Regions from separate parts of the Candidatus Nitrobacter laanbroekii genome, predicted to be linked through region 1. Evidence: riboswitches for the same ligand, from Rfam matches in the RefSeq annotation. Region 1 holds a riboswitch; the other holds the start of a gene.
The links. A riboswitch is a leader RNA that binds a small molecule or an ion and turns the genes downstream of it on or off. The one in region 1 is predicted to bind cobalamin.
Positions count from the first base shown of each region.

Region 2: linked by a shared signal. The riboswitch ahead of V4R08_RS02220 (TonB-dependent receptor plug domain-containing protein) and the one ahead of V4R08_RS12475 (ribonucleoside-diphosphate reductase subunit alpha) in region 1 are both predicted to bind cobalamin.

Region 1 is NZ_JBAMDA010000001.1:2,678,596-2,689,545, forward strand. It holds gene soxB (thiosulfohydrolase SoxB) at 1-84, shown strand, start outside; gene V4R08_RS12440 (DsrE family protein) at 111-542, shown strand; gene V4R08_RS12445 (DsrE family protein) at 551-1,003, shown strand; gene V4R08_RS12450 (GlcG/HbpS family heme-binding protein) at 1,188-1,670, shown strand; gene V4R08_RS12455 (MBL fold metallo-hydrolase) at 1,761-2,801, shown strand; gene V4R08_RS12460 (MarR family winged helix-turn-helix transcriptional regulator) at 2,830-3,300, opposite strand; gene V4R08_RS12465 (VOC family protein) at 3,432-3,878, shown strand; gene V4R08_RS12470 (ribonucleotide-diphosphate reductase subunit beta) at 4,006-5,184, opposite strand; gene V4R08_RS12475 (ribonucleoside-diphosphate reductase subunit alpha) at 5,248-8,139, opposite strand; cobalamin riboswitch at 8,254-8,475, opposite strand; gene V4R08_RS12480 (epoxyqueuosine reductase QueH) at 8,664-9,332, shown strand; cobalamin riboswitch at 9,373-9,576, shown strand; gene metE (5-methyltetrahydropteroyltriglutamate--homocysteine S-methyltransferase) at 9,685-10,950, shown strand, end outside.
Region 2 is NZ_JBAMDA010000001.1:467,264-478,213, reverse strand. It holds gene V4R08_RS02235 (outer membrane beta-barrel protein) at 1-397, opposite strand, end outside; gene V4R08_RS02230 (EF-hand domain-containing protein) at 712-1,497, opposite strand; gene rpe (ribulose-phosphate 3-epimerase) at 1,770-2,471, shown strand; cobalamin riboswitch at 2,626-2,822, shown strand; gene V4R08_RS02220 (TonB-dependent receptor plug domain-containing protein) at 2,933-5,020, shown strand; gene V4R08_RS02215 (peptidoglycan-binding domain-containing protein) at 5,317-5,961, opposite strand; gene V4R08_RS02210 (sensor histidine kinase) at 5,984-7,831, opposite strand; gene V4R08_RS02205 (DUF5330 domain-containing protein) at 8,261-8,653, shown strand; gene V4R08_RS02200 (SufE family protein) at 8,807-9,235, shown strand; gene V4R08_RS02195 (DUF6456 domain-containing protein) at 9,555-10,184, opposite strand; gene V4R08_RS02190 (helix-turn-helix domain-containing protein) at 10,171-10,554, opposite strand; gene V4R08_RS02185 (Ros/MucR family transcriptional regulator) at 10,711-10,950, opposite strand, start outside.

The DNA.
Region 1 (10,950 bases):
CTGCGCGCCGGCATCACGAGCGAGGTCCGTCGCGACAGCGTGACGCTGAAAGGCGTCGACGGCAATCCGGGCTTGGCCGGATGACCGACAGGCTGACACGAAGAGGCGCGATGGCAGCGGCGGTCACGCTGACGCTGCTGCCGCTCACGCTGCGGGCCCAGCCTGCTCCGCTGCCCGACAAACCCTTCGCCGAGCATCGCGTCGTCCTGCAATTGTCCGATGAGGATCCGAAAAAACAGAGCCTCGTCCTCAGCGTCGCCAACAACCTGATCAAGGCCTACGGTCCCGACAGGATCGCCATCGAGGTGGTCGCCTTCGGCCCGGGCATCGATCTGCTGCGGACGGAGAACGCCAGCCGCACCCGCGTCGAGAGCCTGATCGCGCAGGGCGTCAGGTTCGACGTCTGCGTCAATACGCTCGACACCATCAAGCGCGAGACCGGCAAGCGGCCGGCCATCATCCCGTCCGCGACGCCGGTTCAGGTCGGCGTCGGACAAATCCTGTCACTCACGGAAAACGGTTACACTCTGGTCAGACCATAGGAGCTTTTATGCACCGATTTCTCCGTCATCTCGTCGCCGCCGCGGGCCTGTTGCTCGCGTTCACCTCGAATGGTTCCGCCGCCGAGCCGAAGCATCGCCTTGTGATCCAGGTCGACCAGAACGATCGGAATACCATGGACTTCGCGCTGACCAACGCCACCGACGTGATCGGGTACTATCGCGGCATGAACCAGACGGTGGTCGTCGAGATCATGGCATGCGGACCGGGCCTCCACATGCTGCGCGAAGACACCTCGCCGGTGAAGGAGCGCATCAAGCGTATCCGGGAGAGCGCATCCCCCAGCAAGATCCAGTTCTCGGCCTGCAACAACACCAAGCGGGACATGGAGAAGAAGGAAGGCCATCCGCTCCAGATGTTGCCCGGAACGACGGTCGTGCCCCTGGGCGTGGTGCGGCTGATGGAGTTGCAGGAACAGGGCTGGAGTTATGTGCGGCCGTGAAATGCATCGCAAAAGCATGCGGCGGCGCTTTCCAGCCTGACCTGATGTCGTCCCCGCGAAAGCGGGGACCCATACGGTGAGGAACTTCGGTTTGGCAGTGCGGCTGGCACATCCTCCTACACACAGAAAGACCGACGGGTCCCTGCGTGCGCAGGGACGACTCGCCATCAGGGTTGCCGCTGCGATGGTGTTCGCAGGTGTTGTTCTTTCTCCTTTCTCCGCCCGTGCCGGCGACGATGCGCTTGTCACTTACAAGTCACTGACCCCGGACGTCGCGCTGGAGGCCGCGCAGGCCGCGCTGAAGACATGCCGCGACAACGGATATCAGGTTGCCGTGGCCGTGGTCGACCGCTTCGGCCAGCCGCAGGTGCTGCTGCGCGACCGTTATGCCGGCTTGCCCGCGGCCGACATCGCCACCGCCAAGGCCTATACGGCGCTGAGCTTTCGCCGCGACACCTCCGAACTGGCCAAAATGGTGAGCGACGGCCGGCTCGACGCCAGCCTGGCGCGTATGCCGCGCATCGCAATGCTGGCCGGCGCGCTGGTGATCGAAACCGGCGGGACGCTTGTGGGCGGCATCGGCGTCTCCGGCGCACCGGGCGGCGACAAAGACGAGGCCTGCGCCAGAGCAGGGCTCGCCGCGATCCGCGACAAGCTGGATTTCTGACCTCGTTGCAATCGCGCGCAGACAGCATAAATCTGCTACGATACCGAGCGGGTAAAGAATGTTTGCGCCGCGAAGCAGAGTTGCACGATCATGATCTTTCGCCAGCTGTTCGACAGCGTCTCCGGAACCTACAGCTACCTGATGGCAAGCCGCGCTGGCGGCGAGGCGCTGATCCTCGATCCGGTGCTGGAGAAGGTCGACCGTTACTGCCAGTTGTTGCGCGAACTCGACCTCAAGCTGGTGAAGGCCGTCGATACGCATCTTCATGCCGATCACGTCACCGGGCTCGGCGAACTGCGCGACCGCACCCATTGCGTCACCGTGATGGGCGAGCAGACCAAGGCCGACGTGGTCTCGATGCGCGTCAGCGACGGCGACACGCTCAAGATCGAGGGCATCGGCCTCGACGTGATGTACACACCGGGCCACACCGACGATTCCTACAGTTACCTGATGGGCGATCGCGTCTTCACCGGCGACACGCTCTTGATCCGGGGCACCGGCCGCACCGATTTCCAGAACGGCAGCGCGCGGGCGCAGTACGATTCGATCTTCAACCGGCTCTTGAGGCTGCCTGACGAGACCATGGTGTTTCCCGCGCACGACTACAAGGGCGACACGGTCTCCACCATCGGCGAGGAGAGGCGCTACAACCCGCGGCTTCAGGTGCGCTCGGTGGATGAATACATCGAAGTGATGAACAATCTGAAACTGCCGAACCCGAAGCTGATGGACGTGGTGATCCCCGCCAACATGCATGTCGGCCTCAGGCAGGACGATCTGGCCAAGCAGGGTCTGGCGCTGACGCCGCGCGAGGCGATCACCCGGCTCGGCCAGCCCGACATCCTGCTGGTTGATCTCCGCGAAGCCCACGAACGCGCCAAGTATGGCACGCTGGCCGGCGCGCTGCATTCGCCCTATCCCGACATCGTCGACAATCTGAAACCCGGCGGCATGCTGCGCGAGGTGGCCGCGGCGACCGGGCGCCGCATCGTATTCTTCTGCGCCTTCGGAGAGCGCTCGGCCATGGCCGTTACCGCGGCAAAGGAGGCTGGCCTGACCAACGCGGCGCATATCGAGGGCGGAATCGATGCCTGGAGGAAGGCCGGCGGACCGGTGGTCGCAGGCTGAAAGGGCGCGCTGCAATGCCGTCCCGGCTTTACCCGGCGACACCGTTGCGATCGTCGGATTTCGAGAGAATGTTGAGTTCGAAGCGCAGATGATCCGGGTCTGACAGCTCCTTTTCGATCTCCGCATGAAGATGCCGCCAGATCGGCACCGCCTCGGCCAGAACCACCCGGCCAACCGGCGTCAGCCGCAGCAATCGAGCGCGCTTGTCCGTTGGATCGGCCGCCGTCTCAATGAGGCGGCGGCGCTCCAGCGGTTTGAGATTGGCAGTCAGGGTCGTCCTGTCCATGGCCAGCAGCGCTGCCACGCTACTGAGGTTCGGTGGCTTCGGCCGGTTGAGCGACATGAGTAGCGAGAACTGCCCGCTGGTGATGCCAGCCGGCTTCAACGCGATATCGAAGCGGCGTGCGATCGCTCGCGCTGCCCTCTGTGCATGCAGGCACAGGCAGGTGTCGCGCACCAAAATCGTGGTTTCGAAAGCAGGATCGGAACGCATACGCATCGGGAAGGTTGACATCCATTCCAGGGTCACATTACGTTGATATCAACTTACATAAGAGGCCGTCAATCAGCACCGGCGACCACTCCCAAGGATCCGACGAGTCAAGACCCCAGTCAGACAAGGAGACAGCCATGAAGATCGTGACCAGCCTCAGCTTCCGGGGCCAGTGCCGCGAGGCGTTCGAGTTCTACGCCAAAGTCCTCGGCGGGACGATCAAGGCGGCCATACCCTATGGCGATGCACCGCCGGGCATGCCGATCACCGACGAGAAGTACAAGACCTGGCTGATGCACTGCTGGCTCGACGTCGGCGATCAGGCGCTGATGGGCGCCGATATGGATGTCGGATGGGCATCCAACATCGACAAACCCAAGAACGGTTTCGACGTCACCCTGCACACCAATGACATGGCCGAGGGCCGGCGCTGGTTCGATCAACTGTCCGAAGGCGGCAAAGCAGGCATGCCGTTCGGCGAAACCTTCTGGTCCCCGGGCTTCGGTACCCTGATTGACAAGTTCGGTGTCCCCTGGATGGTCAACGTCGTCCCATCGGCCGACTGGAAGCCGCCACAGGGCTGATCGCTTGCCCAGGCGACGGCGATAGAAAAACGGAATCGGATGTCGGCACCGACGGTGCTGATGTGTCGTTGAGACATCGGCAGATAGCTGTAGCGTAGAGCTTTCTGTCGGTGCTCTGCGATCGCCGTCAATCCCACGCAAGCGCACCGCCGTTCTGGTATTCGATGACACGGGTTTCGAAGAAGTTCTTCTCCTTCTTCAGATCCATCGCCTCGCTCATCCAGGGGAACGGATTGTCGGCTTCCGCGAACACCGGCGCGAGCCCGAGCTGGGCGCAGCGGCGGTTGGCGATGACGTGCATGTAGGTCTCGCACAGCGCCGCATTGAGGCCGAGGAATCCGCGCGGCATGGTGTCCCGCCCATACGCGGCTTCGAGCTCGGCGGCATTCTTCAGCATGGCCCGCACCTCTTCCTGGAATGGCGTGGTCCAGAGATGCGGGTTCTCGTGTCTGATCTGGTTGATGACGTCGATGCCGAAGTTCAGATGGATCGACTCGTCGCGCAGGATGTACTGGTACTGCTCGGCGATGCCGACCATCTTGTTGCGCCGGCCGAGCGAGAGGATCTGCACAAAGCCCGTATAGAACCACATCCCTTCGAACACGACGTAGAACGCGACGAGGTCGCGCAGGAACGCCTGATCGGCTTCCGGTGTGCCGGTCTTGAAGCCGGGGTCGTCGAGATGCCGGGTGTGCTGGAGCGCCCAGGCCGCCTTGTCGGTGATGGAGGACACCTCGCGATACATGTTGAACAGCTCGCCCTCGTCGAGACCGAGGCTTTCGACGATGTACTGAAAGGTGTGGGTGTGGACGGCTTCCTCAAAAGCCTGGCGCAAGAGATATTGCCGGCACTCCGGGTTGGTGAGGTGGCGGTAGATCGCCAGAACGATGTTGTTGGCGACGAGCGATTCGGAGGCCGCGAAGAAGCCGAGGTTGCGTTTGACCATGCGCCGCTCGTCGTCGGTCAAGCCGTCCTTCGACTTCCACAGCGCGATGTCGGCCTGCATCGACACCTCGGTCGGCATCCAGTGATTGTTGCAGCCGGAGAGATACTTCTCCCAGGCCCAGCGATACTTGAGCGGCAGGATCTGGTTCACGTCGGCGCGGGCGTTGATCATCCGCTTGTCGTCGACGCGCACCCGCGCGGCGCCGCGATCGATGTCGCCGAGGCCGGTGGCGTCGGTGGGGGTGTCGGTCATTGCCACGCGAGGCGATGGATCAGGAGACGCCATGTTGTCATGCGCAAGCGTCTGCGGCGAAATGGGTTGCGCCGGTGCGGAAGGCGAGGTGTCGGACCAATCGAGCATGAGGGTGTTCCTGAATTGCTTTTACTTTCGTGCCCGCGACGAGCGCGGGCATGGCGGTGAGGCTTACTGACACGCTTCGCAGGTCGGATCGTCGATGCGGCACGCTTTCCAGCCTTCGCTCTCGGCGGCGTGACCATTCAATGGTGCTGCTGACACTGACGCCGAGACGGCGTTGAGCTTGCCGTCGGTGCCTTTCAGCGTGGATTTCTCGACGTGGGTCGCCGAGCGCGAGCGCAGGTAATAGGTGGTCTTGAGGCCGCGCTTCCAGGCATGGCGATAGAGCGCGTCGAGCTTCTTGCCGCTCGGATCGGCGATGTAGAGGTTGAGCGACTGCGCCTGGTCGATCCACTTCTGCCGGCGCGCCGCGGCGTCGATCAGCCAGGCCGAGTCGATCTCGAAGGCGGTTGCATAGAGCGCCTTGAGATCGTCGGGGACCCGGTCGATCCGGCCCAGGCCGCCGTCGAAGTATTTGAGGTCCGAGATCATCACCTCGTCCCATAGCCCGCGCGCCTTGAGATCGCGCACGAGATGGGCGTTCACCACGGTGAAGTCGCCGGACATGTTGGATTTGACGTAGAGGTTCTGATAGGCAGGCTCGATCGACTGCGAGACGCCGCAGATGTTGGAGATCGTCGCGGTCGGCGCGATCGCCATGCAGTTCGAATTGCGCATGCCGACGGTCATGACGCGCTGGCGCAGCGCGTCCCAGTTGAGCCGGCTGGAACGGTCGAGGTCGACCGGCGCGCCGCGCGCGTCATCGACCAGCGTGAGGGAGTCGAGCGGCAGGATGCCCTTCGACCACAGCGATCCCCGATACGAGGGATAGCGGCCGCGCTCGGCCGCAAGATCGACCGAGCCCGAGATAGCCCAGTACGAGATCGCCTCCATGCTCACGTCCGCGAAGGACACGGCTTCATCGCAGGCATAGGGCAGCCGCAGGATGTTGAGCGCATCCTGAAAGCCCATGATGCCGAGTCCGACCGGCCGGTGCCGCAGGTTCGAGGTCCGCGCCTCCGGGATGGTGTAGAAGTTCACGTCGAGCACATTGTCGAGCATCCGCATCGCGGTCTTCACGGTGTGCGCGAGGTGCTCGTGATCGAGCTTTCCGTCGTGCAAGTGGTTGACGAGATTGACCGAGCCGAGATTGCAGACCGCGACCTCGGTATTTGACGTGTTGAGCGTGATCTCGGTGCAGAGATTCGAGGAATGCACGACGCCGCAATGCTGCTGCGGCGAGCGCAGGTTGCACGGGTCCTTGAAGGCGATCCAGGGATGCCCGGTCTCGAACAGCATGGTCAGCATCCGCCGCCACAACTCGACGGCGCGAACCTGCTTGGTCACCCGCATTTCGCCGCGCGCGGCCTTCTTCTCATAGAGGGCGTAGCGGTCGGCGAAGGCCTTGCCGGTGAGATCGTGCAGGTCCGGCGTCTCGTCCGGCGAGAACAGCGTCCAGACGCCGTCTTCCTCGACCCGCTGCATGAAGAGGTCCGGCACCCAGTTCGCCGTATTCATGTCATGGGTGCGGCGGCGGTCGTCGCCGGTGTTCTTGCGCAGGTCGAGGAACTCCTCGATATCGATGTGCCACGTCTCCAGATACGCGCACACCGCGCCCTTGCGCTTGCCGCCCTGATTGACGGCGATCGCCGTGTCGTTCGCGACTTTCAGGAACGGCACAACGCCCTGGCTTTCGCCATTCGTGCCCTTGATGTGCGCGCCGAGCCCGCGCACGCGCGACCAGTCGTTGCCAAGTCCTCCCGCGTATTTGGAGAGTAGCGCGTTGTCCTTGATCGCCTTGAAGATGCCGTCAAGATCGTCGGCGACGGTCGTGAGGAAGCACGACGAGAGCTGCGGCCGCAGCGTTCCGGCGTTGAACAGTGTCGGCGTCGAGGCCATGAAGTCGAACGACGAGAGCAGGTCGTAGAACGCGATCGCCTTCTCCTCCCGGTCGATCTCGCGCAGTGCAAGGCCGCAGGCGACGCGCATGAAGAATGCCTGCGGCAGTTCGAAACGCGTGCCGCGGACGTGCAGGAAGTAGCGGTCGTAGAGGGTCTGCAATCCGAGATAGTCGAACTGCAGGTCGCGCTCCGGCTTCAGCGCCGCCGCGAGCCGGTCGAGGTCGAAGCGCTCGATCTCGGGATCGAGCAGCTCATTCGCGATGCCGGTTCGTACATACGCACGGAAATACTCAGCGTAGCGCTCCGTCATCTCCGTCTGGGTCGCCTGCTCCGGCCGGCCGGTAATGAGGCCCAACGCCTCGCAGCGCAGCTTGTCGAGCAGGAGCCGCGCGCTCGCCTTGGCGTAGTCCGGGTCGGTCTCGACCAGCGTGCGCGCTGCGAGGATCGGAGCCAACGCCAACTCATCCGCGCTGATGCTGTCATAAAGGTTGCGATGGGTTTCGGTCAGAATGGCCTCGGCCGAGACGCCGTCGAGTCCGGCGCAAGATTCCTCCACCACGGCAGCGAGGCGCCTGGTATCGAGCGGCGCCATCGATCCGTCGGCCGACTTCATCCGCAGCGTCTGCGCTGCGACTGCCGAACCGCCCTCTGCCTTCGACTCCTGCGCCTTAGCCCGTTCGCGTGTCCGCTCCTCGCGATAGAGCACATAGGCGCGCGCGACCTTGTGATGTTCGCTCCGCATCAGCGCGAGTTCGGCCTGATCCTGAATATCCTCGATGTGGAAGGTGCGGCCCGCATCAGTGCGCCGCGTCAGGCTGGCGACGATCTGGTCGGTCAGTTCAGTGACGATGTCGTGGACCCGGCGCGAAGCGGCGGCGCTGTTGCCCTCGACCGCGAGAAACGCCTTGGTCAGCGCGACGGCGATCTTCGAGGAATCGAACGGCGATACCGACCCGTTGCGTCGAATGACCTGATACGCGGGTTCGCTGGGCGGCATCGCGATCGCAGCAGGCAAGGACGGACGCACGGCACGCGCAGTAGCTTCGGTTGCGAGAGACATCGGCTCAGGACCCCAGTTTGTTGTGAGCCGGGGCCGAGCGGAGACGCGGGCAGGGACATCCCGCGACAGACGCCGCGATCCCGCCACGCGATCCACCGGGACACCCCGCCCAGGGACGTTTCTGTTGTCGCGGCAGATCTACTGGCTCGCGGGTCCATGCGTCGGTCCGGTCTTCCCAGGGCCGTGCGGCCCCAGTGACACAATAATGGACTTCAGCTCACCGCTTACAGTTGCGGGGGCAGCGCCGGCATTGCCCGCGATTAAGACTCGGGCGCACCGGCTTCCCTCTTAGCTCTCGATTTTGCGACTCGAGAGACCGTGACCACCATATCTAGTAGTTCTACCGAACTTGGTGTCAATAGATCGTTTCGACCGCGGTCGCTAAATTCTCGTAATTCACAGTTCCGTCGAAGCGCTTCTATGGATCATCGGTCTGCCCGACCCTTGACGCTTCGATCCTACAGCCCATTATTCCAAGAGATATGCCGCAGCGTTTTTCTCGCGGCCCAACCGTCGAGTCTGCCGTGAACCAATTCGTCCGACCGAATCTGACGCCCCCGAACGGGCAAAAAAAGGTGCTTCTGCATTCCTGTTGCGCGCCTTGCTCGGGCGAAGTGATGGAAGCGATGCTGGCCTCGGGGGTCGATTACACGATCTTCTTCTACAACCCCAACATCCACCCCCTGAAGGAATACCTGCTGCGCAAGGACGAGAACGTCCGCTTCGCGGAGAAGCACGGCGTGCCGTTCGTCGATGCCGATTACGACAAGGACAACTGGTTCGCCCGTGCCAAGGGGATGGAGTGGGAACCCGAACGCGGCGCGCGCTGCACGATGTGTTTCAACATGCGATTCGAGCGCACCGCGCTGTATGCGCATGAGCACGATTTTCCGGTGATGACATCGTCGCTCGGCATCTCCCGGTGGAAGAACATGGCGCAGATCAATGACTGCGGCCATCGCGCGGCCGGACGCTATGACGGCCTGTCGTACTGGGATTTCAACTGGCGCAAGGGCGGCGGGTCGCAGCGGATGATCGAGATCAGCAAGCGCGAGGAATTCTATCAGCAGGAGTATTGCGGCTGCGTCTATTCGCTGCGCGACACCAATCAACACCGCAGGTATCAGGGCCGTCCGCCCATCGTGATCGGCACGCAATTCTACGGGAGCGATGACGATCCGGATTCGAAATAAGATTCCGCTATGGCCGGTTGACGACCCGTGGACGCTGGCCCATAGGTGGGGCCGTCGAGGTTCTCCGGGTATTCGTGCCTGGAGCTAAGAGGGAAGCCGGTGCGCTCTTGAGCAAGACCGGCGCTGCCCCCGCAACTGTAAGCGGTGAGCCGTGGTCCATCATGCCACTGGGTGTCGTCCCGGGAAGGCTGGACCAAAGCTGAGACCCGCGAGCCAGGAGACCTGCCCCGGCAACATAGTCGTCCTCGGGCGGGGTGTCCCGGTGGTGCGGTTGCGGTCTCGATGGCGGCTCGTCGCCAGGATTCCCATGCCGCGTCGCTAAGGCCCAGCCTCCAACATATGGGGTTAAGCCGTGTCTGTTTCCTCTCTTCCTGTCGCTACGCTCGGCACGCCGCGCATCGGTCCGCGCCGCGAACTGAAAACCGCGCTCGAAAGCTACTGGTCGGGCAAGTCCAACGAAACCGCGCTGCTTGAAGCGGCGGCCGGATTGCGCGCCGTGAACTGGGCGCGCCAGAAGTCGCTCGGCGTCACCGTCATTCCGTCGAACGATTTCACGCTCTACGACCATGTGCTCGACACCAGCGTCATGGTCGGCGCGATACCGGAGATCTACGGATGGAAAAGCGGGCCGGTGCCGCTCGCAACCTATTTCGCGATGGCGCGCGGCGCCCAGGGTGGAGATCACGATCCATCCTGCGCGCATGGCCATCATGGCGACGGTGACGTTCATGGCGCGCCGGCGCAGGAGATGACCAAGTGGTTCGACACCAACTACCACTACATGGTTCCTGAATTCAGCAAGGGCCAGCGCTTTGCGCTCTCCTCGCTCAAGGCGATTGATGAATATCGCGAGGCCAAGGCGCTCGGCTACCAGACCCGGCCAGTGCTGCTCGGCCCCGTCACCTATCTGAAATTCGGCAAGAGCAAGGACGCGAATTTCGATTCCCTGTCTCTACTTCCCGATCTGCTACCGGTCTATATCGACGTGCTCAAGCGCCTTGCCGCAGAGGGAGCCGACTGGGTGCAGCTCGACGAGCCCTGTCTCGTTCTCGATCTCGATGATGCGACCCGCGATGCGCTGCGCAAGACTTATGAGCAGGTCGCGCGCGCTTTGCCTAACCTGAAGATCATGCTGACCACTTATTTTGGCGGCATCGGTGACAATCTCGATACCACCCTCTCGCTGTCGGTCGCCGGCCTACACCTCGATCTTGTTCGCGCTCCCGAGCAGCTTGAGCCCATCGCGGCAAAGGCGGCGCAAGATCTGGTTCTGTCGCTCGGCGTCATCGATGGCCGCAACATCTGGCGCGCCAACCTGCCGGCGCTGCTTGACCGGCTCGAACCCGTGGTCGCCAGGCGTGGCATCGACCGTGTGCAGATCGCGCCGTCCTGCTCGCTCCTGCACGTGCCGATCGACGTGTCGCTGGAGACCGACCTCGATGCGGAGCTGAAGAGCTGGCTTGCGTTTTCGGTGCAGAAGATGAGCGAGCTGGCAACGCTCGGTGAAGCTCTCGCCAAAGGCCGCGACTCGGTCGGCGATGCGCTGGAAGCCTCCGCAAACGCCGCGGCGGCGCGCAAGACATCGCCGAAGGTCCATGACACCAGAGTTACAGCACGG
Region 2 (10,950 bases), 2.2 Mb from region 1:
CACCCCTGACCGACTGGATCAGGTCGGTCGAGCGCAGATTGTAGGTGCTGGTGTCGGCAATGGTCGATGTGGAATCCAGCTTGAGATCGTCGTCGCCGATCGAACCGCGCAGGATCACCTTGCCGCCGCGAGCGGGCGTCAACAGCGGCTGCGCATAGTGCGTCGCATTGGCTTCCGCCGCGACACCCAGCGTGTAGCCGTCGGCTTTCATTCCCGCCGCCAACGCCGTGTCGGCGGCGATGAAAGCGCTGCCGCGACCCTGCCCAATCGAAAACTGCGGATTGGAATCGAAGCCGCCGCGCAAGCGGAACGACGCGGTGAAGTCGTCTTCAGCGGAAGCGTGGGAGCCGATGAGACCGACGCAGCCGGCGATCAGAAATACTTGTGGTATATACATACGTCCCTCGCAATACTTTGCAGAGGGAACGATTACTTGAAGGATATGGTTATCGGATCATGAAAATCGACGTCGGCGGCGCAATGATACGGATGCGGCGAACCCAAGGCTACCACCGGTAATCGCAACGGCTACGGATATTGTCAGAAAATGTCATTCCGGGGCGGCACCATCGGTCGGCAATTGCCGACCTGAGGTGCGAGCCTCAATGTGCAATTGCACATCGGAGAATCCGGGATTCACAAATTCTTCTCATGATACTGGATTCCCGACAGCCGCTAACGCAGCTTCGGGAATGACGGCCCGGTCGTCTGCTAAACGCTGACCGAGAGCGATTGAGTAGCCGACGCGGAGATCGCCTGGGCTTCGCGCTGGATCGCCTGCTGCATGAGGTTGTAGGACGATGACGCCGTGCCTGACATCGACGAAGACGGTGGTGACGTCAGCGTCACCTGGGTTCCATCCGCAAGCGTGGTCGTGGTGGTTACCGATCCGTCGCCATTGGTGATCGAGGTCGATGAGTCGAGCGCCGCGAGCAGTGAATCGGAACTCGACCCTCCGCTGGCACCGCTCGATCCGTCCGCGCTGCTGGAGCCGTCTGAACTCGCGACAGAGTGACGGTGGCCATGACCGTGTCCGTGGCCGCCTGCGCCTTTCAGGGCCGATGCCATCTCGTCGAGGCTCACCGAACCGTCGCCATTCGTATCCAGCTTGCCGAACACGTCGTCGGCCTGTGCCAGATTGGTGCCGCCCGCGCCGAGCGCGCTCTCGAATTCGGACTTGCTGATCTGGCCGTCGCCGTTGCCGTCGATCTGCGAAAACAGATCCTGTAACGCGCTGGATGCGCTGGTGGTGGTCGGCGCGCCCGACGACTGTCCCTGTGCCGCCAGCAGCGCGCTCATGGTCGCTGGCGCGATACAGTTTCCGCCGCCCGATCCCGACGAGGGGCCGGGACTGGTTGAGACCGTCGCCGTGCCGGCTGGATCGAATGATGCCGTTGCGGACGGACCGAACCCGGTCTTGACCGGCGAAGAGGTCGATGACGTCAGCGATTGAAATGCATCGATCGCCGACGACGCGGCCCCTAGGGCAAACAGCATGGCCATACTCCCGATAGGTGCCGCGCGCGGCGGAAGTCCCGTTCGGGAATCATTCGAGCAAGCGCCGTGCCACCATAGAAACACGATAGAATATGGAGTTTCAGCGCAACGCCCCGGCGAAACCGAGGCAAAACGTGCCGCCCGCGGGCAGAACTTGCCGTGCCTGCGCCCCGAAGCCATTCCGGATTCGGACGGATGCCACGCATTGCTCCCGGCCGCGGCCCATGTTAGGCGAGGCTCTCTCAAGCCCGCAGAAATTTCCGGAAACGTTCATGTCTCAGACTTTTGCGCCGCGTCCTCTCGTCATCGCACCGTCGATCCTGGCCTCGGACTTCTCGAAGCTGGGCGAGGAGGTCCGCGCCGTCGATCAGGCGGGCGCCGACTGGATCCATCTCGACGTGATGGACGGCCATTTCGTGCCGAACATCTCCTACGGCCCCGATGTCATCAAGGCGATGCGACCGCACACGAAGAAGATTTTCGACGCCCATCTGATGATCTCGCCCTGCGATCCCTATCTGGAAGCCTTCGCCAAGGCCGGTTGCGATCACATCACGGTTCACGTCGAAGCGGGGCCGCATCTGCATCGCTCGCTGCAGGCCATTCGCAACCTCGGCAAGAAGGCCGGCGTCTCGCTCAATCCCGCGACCCCACTCTCCACCATCGAGTATGTCCTCGACATGGTCGATCTGGTGCTGGTGATGTCGGTCAATCCGGGTTTCGGCGGCCAGAAATTCATTTCCTCCGCGCTCGACAAGATTCGGGATCTGCGCGCGATGACGGCGGGGCGGCCGATCGACATCGAGGTGGACGGCGGCGTCGCGCCCGACGTTGCGGGCGAGCTCGGTGCCGCCGGCGCCAATGCCTTCGTGGCGGGCTCGGCGGTGTTCAAGGGCGGCACGATGGAGTCCTACAAGGCGAACATGGACGCGATCCGCAGTGCCGCCGCCGCGGCGCGAGGCGAATTGGTCTGACGGAACGCTTAAGACCATCCGCATTATTCCGGAACGCATCGAAAATGCGATCCGGGACTCCGCGTCTTTGAAAATGCCGATGCGGCGGATATGCACCGGAGGCGGGAAAAGCCGCGTCCAAATCGCTCTGTCAATTGACACGGCTTTGACACACTTCTAAATGACCGACGACGGTTCTCCCTCGGGAGATCAAAAGGGAACGTGGTGCGGGATCATCCCAACGCCATGGCTGCCCCCGCAACTGTAAGCGGCGAATCTGCGTCACAGGCCACTGGGACATCTCGGCCCCGGGAAGGCGACGCAAGGTCACGACCCGCGAGCCAGGAGACCTGCCGTCAGCCGTGGTCACACGCGAAGGTGTCAGTCGGGGACTACAGACATCCGCTTCACCGGCGCCCCCGGGGCTCCTGTGAAACCTCGTTCGCTGTGACGTGCCACCGACGTCCTGCCGAGGTTTCCTCATGTCTGCCGCCTTCGTTTCCGGGCTTTATCGCAGAAGCCTGCTTGCCTCCACCGTCCTCGCGTCCGTGGGGTCGATCGGCCTGACCACGCCTTCCCTCGCCCAGCAATCCGCTTCTCCCAACCTGCTGCCACCGATCCAGATCGCGCCCTTGCCGGAGAGAACGACAGATTCGCCACCGCCGTCCCACCGCGCAGCTTCGCGGTCGCGCCGTGCGACCCGCTCCGCCTCTCGACAACCCGCCGTCGGCGATGCCCACGCTCCGGGCGCGACAGCATCCGTTATCGTCAGCACGACCGGTGTCGTGACGCCCGCAGGCCAGTTGGCAAGCTCCGTGACCGTCGTCACCGAGAAGGATATTCAGACCCAGCAATACCGCACCGTCCCGGATATCCTGAACACGGTCCCCGGTTTGAATGTCATACAAGCCGGCGGACCGGGCGCCCAGGCGTCGGTTTTCATGCGCGGCACCAATGCCAACCACACCAAGGTGATCGTCGACGGAATCGACATCGGCGATCCTGGCAACATCAATGGCGCATTCGACTACGCTCATCTTCTTGCGGCGGACATTCAGCAGATGGAAATTCTGCGAGGCCCGCAGAGCGGGCTCTACGGTTCCGACGCGATCGGCGGCGTGATCTCCATCATCACGAAGAAGGGAGAAGGTCCGCCGCGCGCCACGGCGTCAATCGAGGCCGGCTCGTTCAACACCTTCAACCAGACGCTCGGATTGAGCGGCTCCGAACAGAACTTCAATTACGCGGTCAACGTCGCTCATCTCCACGCCGGAGACATTCCCGTCACCCCGCAGGAACTGCTCCCGCCGGGACGGAAAGCGATCGGGAACAACTACGACAACAAGACCTATTCGACCAAGCTCGGGGTCGATCTCAATGAAAACCTGACCGTGAATTCGGTGGTTCGCTACACCGACGCGACGCTGCTGTTCACCGGGGATAGCGGATTTCCGAGCTTTCCCAATGCCGCGCAGAGCACGCACGCCGTCCAGCAGCTCTTCAACCGCGAAGAGGCCGTATGGTCGCTGTTCGACGGACGGATCAAGAACTACTTCGGCGTCAATTACACCAACAGCAGAGGCTACGACATAGGTCCGGGAGATCCGGTTGCGACGGCCACCACGGGCACGCGGCTGAAGTTCGACTGGCATACTGTGGCCGAGATTGCGCGCGACAACAACCTTATCGTCGGCGCCGAGCAACAGACCGATCGCATCGACACCACCGATCTTGCGGCTCAGAACGGCAACAAGGCCGGATTCATCGAGTTGCAATCGGCGTTTGCGAAACGCTTTTTCCTGGTTGCGAATGTCCGCGAGGACTCCAACGACCGGTTTGGCGAGCATGGGACCTACCGGATCGCGCCGGCGGTTATCCTTCCCGTCACCGAGACGAAACTGAAAGCGAGCTACGGCACCGGGTTCAAGGCGCCGTCGTTGAGCCAATTGTACCGGGACTATCCTGCATTCAACTTCTTCGCTAACCCCAACCTGAAACCGGAAGACAGCAAAGGCTACGATGCCGGCTTCGAGCAGCCTCTATTCAACGATCGCGTGCGGTTCGGCTCGACCTATTTCCACAACGACATCACCAACCTGATCGATTATAATGATACGTTCACATCGTTAGTGAATGTAAACAGCGCGACAACCGAAGGCACCGAAACGTTCGTCTCGGCACAGATCACAAAGTGTTTCGGCCTCCGCGCGGATTACACCTTCACCCGTGCCGTCGATGCCACCACCGGCCTGCAACTGCTGCGCCGGCCCAAGGACAAGTGGAGCGCGACGGCGACCTGGCTGCCTATCGATCAACTTACGTTGTCGGCGACGGTGCTCCATATCAGCAACTGGATCGACGTCACCCGCGACGGCTCGGCCTCCGGAATTGTCGCGCCCGGCTATACGCTTGTGAATTTGCGTGGCGACTATGCCATCAACGATCAGGTCAAGGTGTTCGGACGGGTCGATAATCTCTTTGACGTGCGCTACCAAAATCCGACCGGATTCCTTTCGCCGGGCCTCGGGATTTTCGGCGGCATCCGGGTCGCAAGTTACGGGGTGCAATAGCGTTGGGCGGCGGTTTGGCCGGAGAGAGGCGGCTTCCTGAAGCGGGACGGGGGTGACGATTCCGGGCTCGTCGCTTCGCGACGCTTCGGAATGACGACGTGGCAGCTCAAGCGTTTCACGTTTTGACGGAAGCGCATTCATCAGATGTCATTGCGAGCCAACGGGCCGGCGCAAGGCGCCGCCCGTTGATAAACTCCGCGAAGCAATCCAGGTCTTTCTTCGGAACTTTCTGGATTGCTTCGGCGCGATGCGCCTCGCAATGACGGCAACCTGATTCCGTATAAGTATGAATGGCTCTAATCGATCGGCCGTCCGGTCATGGCCGCAAGTTCGCGCACGAGACGATCCGACATTTGTCCGGTCACCGGCATCCGGCGAGTCTGCTCGAATTTCCGGATCGCGGCCTGGGTGTCGGTTCCGACCGTTCCTGTCGGCTTCAATTGGCCATAGCCGTATTGCGTCAATGTCCGCTGGACTGCGGCGACACGGCGCGTCGCGTTGATAAGATCGGCGACGGGATCGCTATGCGCGGGCGCCGGGATTGGCGTCGGCGGATGCGGGCTATGCGCGTGCAGCGGCGCGGTGGGCCTGACAACACTGGCGACAGTATCGTCGGGCTTTGTCTCCGCCGCCTTCGTCTCACTGGCGCGCAGTTCTGCCGGCTTGGCCTCGGCCGTGTCCGCCTCGACCGGTCGGGGCTTCGGCAGCGGGTTGACCTGCCGCAACGCCAGCGGCATCGCGACGCTTGATCCGAACATCGGCGACGGATGATGGCCGGCCTGCATGAACATGGCGTTGGCGACAATCGCGCCGACAGCGGCAAAGGCGAGCGACCCCGCAAGCAGATCTTTCGGGCTGTGCAGGAGAATGCGCATGGCGAGACCGCGTTCTTCGTCAACCTCGCTTGTCCCGGTAGCCACGCTGCGACGCCGTGGCCGCACCACATCCTCTCCAACAGCTTTTCTAGGCACTCTTCTTCACCCGATAACCTTGATCCTGCTTGCCGGGGCGCGGTGCGGGCGTCAGCGTCGCGATATTGTCCGACGACGGCTCGGCTTCGGGCACGTCGACGCCGGGCACGAATGTCAGCGGCAACATGACGGTCACCGTGGTCCCCTCCTCCACCTTGCTCTGCACATCGATCTCGCCCCTGTGCAATGCAACCAGGCTCTTGACGATCGACAGCCCGAGTCCGGTCCCTTCATGGCGCCGCTGGTAGGTTTTTCCAGCCTGAAAGAAGGGGTCGCCGATCCGCTTGAGGTCTTCCTGCGCGATGCCGACGCCGTTGTCCATCACGCGCAGCACCATGCGCGATCCCTCGACGCGCGCCGAGATCGTGACCCGGCCGCCGCGCTCGGTGAACTTGACGGCGTTCGATACCAGATTCAAAACGATCTGCCTGAACGCGCGCGGATCGCCGGTGATCTGCGGCAAATCCTCCGGGACGCGGGTGACGAGTTCGATGCCGTTGTCGCGGGCCTTGAGCGCGAGCAGGTTGCTGCTGTTGAGCAACACCTCGCGCGGCGCGAACGGCTCGGGCAAGATCTCGAAGTTTCCGGATTCCATTTTCGATATGTCGAGGATGCTGTTGACCACCGACAACAGATGCTGGCCGGAATCGTTGATGAGTTGGGCATACTCCTTGCGCCGCGCCGCATCGAGCGACAGGGCATCCTCCTGAACCATCATCTCCGAAAATCCGATGATGGCATTGAGCGGCGTTCGCAGCTCGTGACTCATGGTCGCGAGAAACCGGGTCTTGGCCGCATCGGCGCGTTCGGCGGTGGTAAGCGCCAGATCCAGCGCGTGCTCCTGATGTTTCCGGTCGGTGATGTCCCGCATCACTGCGACGACTTCGGGTTCGGCGGACGTTCCGGCGGCGGAGGCCGGCTCAAGCGGCCGGCACCGCATTTCCACCCATATAAAGTCCGTGGAATGGCGCGCCTCTCCCTGCGGATCCCGCGCGACGTCGCGCCTGAGCCTGAATTCGACGCTTTGTCCGTCGTTGCCGAGCGCAGCCGCCGCGAGCGCGGTGAGATATGCCGGGCGATCGGCCACGTGGACCCGGTCGAACAGGCCATGGTCCTGCAATTCCGACACCGGCGCGCCAAGCAGGGCTTCCGCCGCAGGCGAAATGAACTGCACGGCGCCGTTGCGCCTGTGGCGCGAAATCACGTCGCACATGTTGCGCGCCAGCAGGCGATAGCGGCCTTCCTCGACATTCAGCAGCGAGGTGCCGGTGCGCGCCAGCGCTTCGGCCCCGAACGCCACCCCGGCGGCATAGAGGGTTGCGGACGCAATGCCGAAAGCCATAAAGACACCGTGCGCCGCCGCGCCGGCATCTAGCGACGGCAAAATATCAAGGTAGCTCATCGCAATCAGCGCGAGCACGCACAAGACTGCGAGCGTCGAGGCAAACCCGACGACGCGGCGGGACGCGGACAGTGCCGCCTCCAGCGGAATCACGACAAGCCAGACGGCCGCGAACGATCCGATCCCGCCGGTTGGAATCGCGATCATCATGACGAGACCGGCGAGCGCGAGCGACGACAGCACATGCGCGCCTTCGTAGCGGCCGGTCCGCGACAGGAAATAGGACAGCAGAATCGGGACAACGAGCCAGGCGAAAGCCGCTACCTCAAGCGCCGTCGGCGCGCCGCGGATCGCGAGATAGACCGGAAACGCTGCGAGCGCGACGAGGCTCCCGAGCAGCCGCGGCCCCATGAAGGTCCGATGACGCGCCCGCGTCAACGCATCGTATCGCGCCGACGGATGCAGCAGGGCGTCGAGGCAGTCCTGGATGATGGTCAATGCAGTCACGTCGCTTGCGCTTCAGCCTACGTCGTATCAGACGCGCCGGAACGCCTCCGTTTTCGTTGGCGCAAACGTGTCAGAGTGAACTTAAGCGAACGCTAAGGCAGCGCTGCCCGCGACCAAACAATCCGCGCGAGGACCGTTTTCCCGCCCGGCAGCGGCTGCATTCGGCGCGAATGGTGAATGCAAGGTTTCCATCACCTGTGCGGACGATGTCGTGAAATCACGATGCCGCCGGCGCGAGGGCGGCCGCGACCACCGCATCAATCGAAAATTTACGCCGAATCCGGTTCCACCACCGCTTGCAGGATTTTCTTCGCCTGAAGGGGCGGCGGAGATACCCGAGATTCAGAACCGCTCTGATACGCAAGGGGCAGATTGCGGAATTCAACGCAACGGGACGAAAAAGACGCATAGGGACGCGACATGTTTTTCCTGCTTCGTATGGCATTCTGGCTCGGGCTCGTGCTCGTGCTGCTGCCGAGGGACAAGGCGCCGGACGCGGACAAGGGCCCGCAGATCGGCGCCTCCGAGGCCGTATCGGCTGCGACGGCGGCGGTGTCGGACATGAGTCAATTCTGCACACGTCAGCCCGCCGCCTGCGAGGTCGGCGGTCAGGCCGCGGTCGCGATCGGGCAGCGCGCCCAGGACGGCGCGAAAAAGCTGTACCGGATCATCACCGACAAGCGCGCTCCCGACCATACCGGGTCGATCGACGCCATGGCATCCGCCGAAGATACGCAGCATGACACGCTGACGCCGGAAGATTTGCAGACCGAATGGCATCTCACGGCGCCGGAGGGCGTCCCGGCCAACTAGCAGCAACCTTATGATTCGAGTGTGGTTTTGGCTCAGAGAGCCACCTAACGAGGCGGAACAATTTCGGCAAGGATCGCCGCGCCCATATCGATTTTTCCCGCTCCCGGCCCTATATAGGGCTCGTACATCACACATATGGACATACGTGTCAGGATGACGATCGACGAGATCAGGGACAACTTTGCGATTCTGGACGAGTGGGACGACCGCTATCGGTACGTCATCGAACTCGGACGCACCCTTGAACCGATGAGCGAAGCCGAACATTCAGCCGCCAACAAGGTGCAGGGCTGCACCAGTCAGGTCTGGCTGTCCCTCACGACCACCCGCGACGCTGACAGCGAACCGGTGCTGACCTATGTCGGCGACAGCGATGCGCATATCGTGCGTGGCCTGGTCGCGATCCTGCTGACGCTTTATTCCGGCCGGAAGCCGCAGGCCATTCTCGATGCCGATGCGATCGCCATCTTTGACGAACTCGGCTTTCGTGAGCACCTCACGCCGCAGCGTTCCAACGGGCTGCGCGCCATGGTCGAACGCATTCGCAGGGACGCGCGGGCAGCGCTGGCCGACGCAGCCTGACCAGCCAGACCGCGACCGGCGCCTCGCCGGTATCTGACTGAGCATGATCTCATCCGAAACCGGTTTCCACTTTTCGGGATCATGCTCTATCTGATCGAGCATGATCCTATCCGAAAACCGGTTTCCACTTTTCGGGATCATGCTCTGGCTTGAGCAAGACGGAATCATCGTCATTGCGAGGAGCGCAAGCGACGAAGCAATCCAGTCTTTCCTTGCGGCTCCTGGATTGCTTCGCTCGGCGCAAAAATTGGCAAGAGCCAATTTTGTTGCGAGCTCGCAATGACGGCGAAGCTGATCTGGCCTCGTCCTATTCTATCGCCTACCCGCTCGTAAAGGTTGCGTCGCTTGCGAGCCACGTCCGCACATGCGTGCTATGCCCGGCTCGCGCTTCGCTCGCCAGACCGTAGTGCCTGGCCAGCTTGTCCAGCGCGAGTTGCAGCACGACCTTTGCCGATCGCGGAGGCCAGCCGCGTTCACGTTCGACGTCTTCAAGTCCGCGCAGAAAGCAACAGACATCCATCAGCAGGCCGGAAAACTCCGGCCCGCACGCCTGCAGCGCCAGCCGCACCCGCTGCCGGGACGCGACGATCAGATCGGTCATCTCACAGGCGCTCGTTCCGGACCCGCGCGGCCGCCCTCCGGTCGGCGCCGACCAGTTCGAGGTCACCCGCGGCGTCAGATTCCCGCGCGTAAAATCCGCGCGCAACCGTTCGCCGGCGACGAACTGGTCCGGGCTGATCATGGCGCGTCCATCGCGGCCCTTGCGGCGCGCCAGCCAGGCGAGAGGACTCTCGCTGTCGTTGGCCAACACGGTCGCAACGCCCGCGTCGGTCATGATCTCGCGCTCGGCAAGCGTGAGATGCTGCGCGCGAAACCGGTCGACGACTTCGGCAGGCCGGCTCTTCGGGCGGCGCGTCGCTTTGCCGACGCCGCGATCAGACGCCGACATCGGGCGTTCCATCGAGGCGTTCACCGGAAGCTACGCACGTTGTTTCGAGCACCGCGAGCCGGCGGTCCAGTCTTGCGTCATCGCGGCTGTCTTCAACCACGCGGCAGGCGTGGGAGACCGTGGTGCGGTCGCGGTCGAAAGCGCGGCCGATCGCCTCGAAACTCAGCGCAAAACCGACATGCGCCAGATACATGGCGACCTGCCGGGCGTATGCGGCGCGCGGGGCGCCGCGAGTGGACGCCATCACCGTCGCGGCATCGAGCCCGAATTCGTCGGCCACCAGCCCCGCGATGCCGTGACAGATTCGTTTCGCCGAGGTTGGCGACCGCCGGATGGTTGCGGGCGACGTGGACAGTGAGGTCAGAAGCATGGAAGCAGCCCCATTTTAGGAATATAATCATATATCCTAGAGGCTCTTTCTATCCCGGGGATAGCATTTTTCAAGATAAAGAAGGATCAGGCAGAGACATCCGCCGCTCGTTCTCGGATATTATTCCTAAAATTGGACGCCGGAAAGCCCTTGGCGTTATTTTCGCCGCCGGCGCTGCTGGCCGAGGCCCATGTTTTTGGCCAGTTGGGATCGCGTTACCGCGTAGTTCGGGGCCACCATGGGATAGTCCGCTGGAAGCTTCCATTTGTCCCGATATTGCTCGGGGCTCATGTTGTACTGCGTCCGCAGATGGCGCTTGAGCGATTTGAAACGCTTCCCGTCCTCCAGGCAGATCAGGTAGTCGGCGGTCATCGATTTCTTGACGGACACGGCGGG